One region of the Cupriavidus sp. D39 genome, then DNA from elsewhere that is predicted to be linked to it. Evidence: riboswitches for the same ligand, from Rfam matches in the RefSeq annotation. Region 1 holds a riboswitch; the other holds the start of a gene.
What was found. A riboswitch is a leader RNA that binds a small molecule or an ion and turns the genes downstream of it on or off. The one in region 1 is predicted to bind ZMP and ZTP.
Positions count from the first base shown of each region.

Region 2: another riboswitch for ZMP and ZTP. It lies ahead of OMK73_RS02240 (LysE family translocator); the one in region 1 lies ahead of glyA (serine hydroxymethyltransferase).

Region 1 covers NZ_JAPNLE010000009.1:2,254,519-2,257,891, forward strand. Annotated here, with positions in the region: partial or broken gene tolA (cell envelope integrity protein TolA) at 1-120, opposite strand, end outside; gene tolR (protein TolR) at 136-573, opposite strand; gene tolQ (protein TolQ) at 616-1,299, opposite strand; gene ybgC (tol-pal system-associated acyl-CoA thioesterase) at 1,296-1,700, opposite strand; ZMP/ZTP riboswitch at 1,863-1,965, shown strand; gene glyA (serine hydroxymethyltransferase) at 2,087-3,334, shown strand.
Region 2 covers NZ_JAPNLE010000001.1:439,568-442,940, forward strand. Annotated here, with positions in the region: gene OMK73_RS02235 (hypothetical protein) at 243-779, opposite strand; ZMP/ZTP riboswitch at 1,413-1,496, shown strand; gene OMK73_RS02240 (LysE family translocator) at 1,517-2,149, shown strand; gene OMK73_RS02245 (threo-3-hydroxy-L-aspartate ammonia-lyase) at 3,006-3,373, opposite strand, start outside.

The DNA.
Region 1 (3,373 bases):
CCAGTGCACACCGAAATACAGCACGATGCCCAGCAACAAATGCATGAAAACCGCGAGCAGGAAGGAACGCAGGGTTCCCCGCTCCGGGGCCGGCTGATAAGGATAGGCGGCGGTCTTCATCGCGTGGGGCGCTGCTTACTTGGGCTTGACCATCAGGCCGACGCGCTTCACGCCGTCGGCCTTGAGCACCGACATGACGTCGAGCACGGCCTCGTACCTGACCGAGCGGTCGGCGGCGATCACCACCGGCTGGTCGGGATTCTCGTTCTGGCGCTGATGCACGAAGTCGATCAGGCCCTGCTTGTCGAGCTTGCGCTCGAAGCTGTTGCCAGCGTTATCCTTGCCGCGCGCGGTCAGTGCGCCGTCCTCATGCACGGTCACGACGATGGGAGGCGCCTTTTGCTGCTGGGTGGCGTTGGCCACGCTGGGCAGGTCAACCACGGCGGGGTTCACGATCGGTGCTGCCACCATGAAAATGACGAGCAGCACCAGCATCACGTCGATGTAAGGCACGACGTTGATGTCGGCACTGGCCCGGCGGCGCGAGCCGCCACGGCGCTGTATCGCTGCCATTGCTGGTTCTCCTTGACCGAAGACGTTGGTGGCTTCGGCGCTTTAGCGGGTCTGCCGTTGCAGGATGTTCAGGAACTCTTCCATGAAGCTCTCGAAGCGGATGGCCAGGCGATCGACTTCGGTAGCGTAGCGGTTGTAGGCAATGACCGCCGGAATCGCCGCGAACAGGCCGATGGCGGTGGCGACCAGCGCCTCCGCAATGCCGGGCGCCACTGCGGCAAGCGTTGCCTGCTGCACATTGGACAAACCGCGGAAGGCGTTCATGATCCCCCATACCGTGCCGAACAAGCCGATGTACGGGCTGACCGAACCCACCGAGGCCAGGAACGGAAGATGCGATTCCATCACATCCATCTCGCGCTGGTAGGCCGCGCGCATGGCACGACGGGCGGCGTCGAGCAGCGCGCCGGCGTCGTTGTTGCGCTCGCGCGCTTTCAGGTATTCGCCCATGCCGGACTCGAAGATCCGTTCCAGCGCGCCCGTGTTGTGACGGTTGTTGGCTGCGCTCTGGTAGAGGGCCTGCAGATCACCGCCAGCCCAGAAGTCGCGCTCGAAACCCTCGGTCTGGGTGCGCGCGGCGCGCAGGGAGAAATGCTTGCGGAAGATATATGTCCACGAGAACAGGGACATCACCAGCAGCAGGGCCATGACGGCCTGTGCCAGCACACTGGCGTGCAGCACCAGCGAAATGATCGACAGGTCTTGCGTGACGGTCACGGGATTCATCGAGCGGTCTTGATGGTTGCAAGGACGGGAGCGGGAATGGGAGTCGGGCGAAATGTGCTGCGATCAACACACCCGACCCGGATGGCGCCAGTAGCCAGCAATTGCTCGCCACGCCAGGCTTCCTGGGCGAATTGGACCGACGCCGGGCCAACCCGTTCAATCTGTGTCCGGATCTCAAGCAGGTCGTCCAGACGGGCGGGGGCATTGTAGTCCACCGCCGTGCTTCTGACGATGAAGACGACGCCGGACTCATCGGCCAGCGCTTGCTGTTCGATGCCAAGCGAGCGCAGCCACTCGGTACGGGCGCGCTCGAAGAATTTGAGGTAATTGGCGTAGAACACCACGCCGCCCGCGTCGGTGTCTTCCCAATACACCCGCAAGGCCCACACATTGTTGCTCATGGCCGCGATTGTAGCGGAGAGCCGGCCCGACCCGGTGTAAACCCTTGTCCGACATTACAACACTTACATTGCCTGACAGACAAGGCATTGACTTTCGGCCCCGGGGCCCACCACACCGTCTTGCAGCGAGCCAGCGCCTCGCGTTAAACTGCCGCCAACCATTCCATCTTGCGCGACTGGCGAAGTCAGTGGGCACTACCACGAGGAAGCGCAAAGTTCTCTGGCGCGATGTTTCAAGCGCCTGCCGCTCGCCTGGGCAGCGAATGGGAAGCAGGGTGCGCCCTGCGCCGGATAGCTAACGCGTCCGACGCCGGTCGCCTGTGCCTTCCCCGCGCGCCCTACCCCGAAGCCATTCGGAATTCCCCTTTTTCAGACGAGTTTTCGCCATGTTCGAACGCAGCCGCTATACGATCGACCAGATCGACCCTGAGATTTTCGCCGCCATCCAGAAGGAAGACCAGCGCCAGGAAGAACACATCGAGCTGATCGCCTCGGAAAACTACACCTCGCCGGCCGTGATGGCCGCGCAAGGCTCGCAACTGACCAACAAGTATGCCGAGGGCTATCCCGGCAAGCGCTACTACGGTGGCTGCGAGTACGTCGACGTCGTCGAGCAGCTCGCCATCGACCGCGTCAAGCAACTGTTCGGCGCCGAAGCCGCCAACGTGCAGCCCAACTCCGGCTCGCAAGCCAACCAGGGCGTGTTCTTTGCCGCGCTGAAGCCGGGCGACACCATCATGGGCATGAGCCTGGCCGAAGGCGGCCACCTGACCCACGGCATGGCCCTCAACATGAGCGGCAAGTGGTTCAACGTCGTCAGCTACGGCCTGGACGCCAACGAAGACATCGACTACGACGCGCTGGAAAAGCTGGCCCAGGAAAAGAAGCCCAAGCTGATCATCGCCGGCGCCTCCGCCTTCGCCCTGCGCATCGACTTCGAACGCATCGCCAAGGTAGCCAAGTCCATCGGCGCCTTGTTCATGGTCGACATGGCCCACTACGCCGGCCTGATCGCCGCCGGCGAGTATCCCAACCCGGTACCCCACGCCGACTTCGTCACCACCACCACCCACAAGAGCCTGCGCGGCCCGCGCGGCGGCGTGATCCTGATGAAGGCCGAGCATGAGAAGGCCATCAACTCGGCCATCTTCCCCGGCATCCAGGGTGGCCCCCTGATGCACGTGATCGCCGGCAAGGCAGTCGCGTTCAAGGAAGCCCTGTCGCCCGAGTTCAAGGCCTACCAGCAACAAGTGGTCAAGAACGCCCGCGTGCTGGCCGAGACCCTGATCGAGCGCGGCCTGCGCATCGTCTCCGGCCGCACCGAAAGCCACGTGATGCTGGTCGACCTGCGCGCCATGCAGATCACCGGCAAGGAAGCCGAAAAGGTCCTGGGCGAGGCACACATCACCGTCAACAAGAACGCCATCCCCAACGACCCGGAAAAGCCGTTCGTCACCTCGGGCATCCGCCTGGGCTCGCCGGCCATGACCACCCGCGGCTTCAAGGAAGAAGAAGCCCGCCTGGTGGCCAACCTGGTCGCCGACGTGCTGGAAAACCCGCACGACCTGGCCAACATCGCCAGCGTGCGCGAGCAAGTGGCGGCCCTGACCAAGCGTTTCCCGGTCTACGGCTAAAGCCCCCTGCGCCACCCGCCCATGCGCGGGTGGCCGGCA
Region 2 (3,373 bases), on a different contig from region 1:
GGACTTAGGTACACTGGCAATGTATGTATCGATACATCGCAATACATACAAACTCAGCAGGCCGGTGGAAACACCGGCCTCTTCATTTCAGCGCGCTCTATTCACCGAAACGGGTAAGGGAAGGACCGCAGCCGACCCACAAGAGACACTCGCAATTCCCGCAAGCGGTCATTCAACGTTTGAGATGAGCGCCAGCCGGCAGTGTATGAAGCCCGCTTGTGGCTGTCCGATCCACAGCGGGGCTAGGGGCCTGCATCGCTTGCGATTTTTGAGAACTTAACGAATGCGACGATTTCTGGAAAGGGCCACTTTCCGACCTCGAGCACTTGCAGTTTCGAGATTTCGCCATCTTTCGGAAGGTCGTCGAATTGGTCATGGTGGACGGAAACGAACCAGGCCCAAAACGCTTTCGCTTCGATGGGGATCTTCCCCGCAAGAAGCTGAAGCATCACCACGCCATCCATGATGAATTCGGCCGTCAGCTGAAGAAGCGGCCCGACGTTAATCGATGCATCTGGATCGCGATCCGCGTGTTTGAAGAAGTTGTACGGGTAGTTTACGCTCATAAGGAACGACTTAACTTCATCGTCCCGGCGTGCCGCGGCGTTCTTGACCGCACTTTGCACACCCTTGCGCTTTCCCACGTCGCTCAAGATCTGATGAGCGGACGCCACGATCGTGTGTATCGCGATTGCATCGCGCTCCTCGAAGAAGAGCAGGATCGCCTCGCGCAGTTGTCGTGAGGCCGCCTCGATTTTCGTCACGATTTCGACTTGCACGCGGCCTCCAGGCGCCTACCGTTGAAATTCAGCGGCACGCTTTAGCGCGTCCGCTGCAATGAATTGCTGATTGCACCTAAGGTGCTGAATGACATAGAGATTACCCAGACCGGGTCTCCTTATCAATCAAGATTCATACGAACACCGCCAGTGTCCGCTTTGCGCAACGACTACCAACTGTCCGCTGGCCGGCAAGCGCCCGATCGACCCCGAGATCCGCTACTCCGGCGCCAGCCGGCAGAAGCCGACCCACAACGGCCTTTCAACATTCCAGCTAGCGGACGTTCGTTTGCCGTGCGATCCGATGATCGGGAATAGAGCGTGGTAAGGCATCGCACCAAAGATCGACAACAACACACGATTACCGCCGCAGCCACCGGTACACCGCGATTAGCAAGTCGACGCCTCTGGTTGTCAAGACGCTGTTTTGGGCACCGTTAGTATCAGCCCCTTCTGGCAGGAACCGCGCAATTTCGGCTAGTTCTTCGGCACAAAATCTGAAGTCCGGAAAACCGATTGGTCCACTTTTTCAGTCCGACGGACACCAGTGATCGTCCCATGTTCGCTGGTTGTCTGCAAGCGCACAACCACGGCTCCTCCGATCATGAAGTATTTTCTCCTATGCTATAGTCTCTGCACTCACGTGACTGGCGCATACAGATAGAGCACTATCGGGGAGCGTGAGGTTGCTAGCCGCCGCGCGCCTGGGCATTACCTACTATCCTTGGAGATGGGTTATGCCTGATTTCGCACATTTGCTCATGTTCGCTCTTGTGGCGTTGGGAATGGTTTTAACGCCGGGGCCGAACATGATTTATCTAATTTCCCGCTCAATTTGCCAAGGTAGACGCGCAGGCCTCATTTCGTTGGGAGGCGTTGCTCTGGGCTTTGTGTTTTATATGCTCTGTGCGGCATTCGGAATTACGGCTTTCGTATTTGCGGTACCTTACGCATACGACACGCTTCGCTTTGGCGGCGCTTTGTACCTTCTATATCTTGCCTGGCAAGCGGTCAAACCGGGCGGACGGTCCGCGTTTGCAGTGCGCGACCTACCGGTCGATACCCCAAGGAAGCTCTTTAGCATGGGGTTTATCACTAACCTGGCGAATCCAAAAATCGCCGTCATGTATCTGTCTCTGCTTCCCCAATTTATTACGGCAGGACACGGCAGTGTTCTTACCCAATCGCTGGCGCTCGGCAGCGTTCAGATTTCGATCAGCCTCGCTGTGAATGCACTTATCGTCGTGACGGCCGGATCGATATCTACCTTCCTGTCAGGACGCCCGCAGTGGCTATTAGTGCAGCGCTGGCTGATGGGAAGCGTTCTGACAGGTCTGGCGGTGCGGATGGCATACGAATCCAAGAAATAGCGACACCTTGTCAATACGTCGGCGAAGGTGAAAAACATTTCATTGGGTTCCGAAAGGAACACTGCGCCTCAACCCTGCTCGCCCCGCGGCACGATTGCGACAAACGCGCATCCTGTTCGGGGCGCGCTGCGCGCATTTGCCGATGCTATCAAGCTCGACGAGCTTTGAGAGCGCTGGATGGTCAAGGAAGGTGCCACGTTCGTCGATTCGGCAATGCTGGGGTGAACACGGCGCCTGCACCCGGCAATTGTCAGCAATCCAGGCCTTAGCCGCGAATGTCTCAAACTGGCCGGTTATAGCCGTCCGATCCGGCAGCCTTTCTCGACTGAACGACCATTGAAACTTCCCCGAAGCTGCCGCCGCAAATACGCACCAGGCGAACGGTCGCGTTTCAAGCTGGTCCGGCGCCCGCAGCGCGTCGTCGCGCACGGGCCGTCCCGTGCGACAATTTGGGTAGCGGCTGAGCACCCGCCGCGCCTGAGCGCCCATGCCGCACCGCGACACGTCAGGCCATTCAGGGCCATACATCATGAACCGACAAACACCGGCTTTGTACCCCGACTGGGTAAGGCATGCCGAGCCGATAGAAGGCGTCGAGCGCATCGAAGCGTGGTTTCTGTGGCGCGTCACTAAACGTTGAACCGGTTTCCCTTCTCCGACCACGGCGAGGAGCGATTCCGCTCATTCAGCTTTGAACTTGTGACTCACCTATCTTTGAATATTCTCGACCTGTCTCACTGAACCTTGAACCATCTCGCGCTGCGAGATAGTCACTTCAATCGCGGGAAATCCCGCCCCGCTTTCCAAGTACCCCAAGTGCCGTGCACACCGGTTGCACACGCGCGAATCACGCAACTCAGCCCGCAAGAAACGCCGCGAAACGGTCAATGTCCACGTTCCCGCCGCTAACGATGATGCCCACGCGCTTGCCCATCAGTTCGGCCTTCATGCCGCGTGCGGCGGCGAGGCCTAGGCAGCCGGTTGGCTCCACGACCAGCTTCATGCGTGACGCAAAGAAACGCATGCCATCGACCAGCTCCTCGTCGCTGGCGGTAAGGATATCGTCGACATCACGGCGAATGATCTCGAACGTGTGACGGCCTAGGTGCTGCGCCTGCGCGCCGTCGGCGATGGTCTTCGGCGTATCGATATGCACGATCGCGCCGGAGCGGAACGATTGCTGGCCATCGTTGCCGGTGGCTGGCTCTACGCCGTAGATCTTGC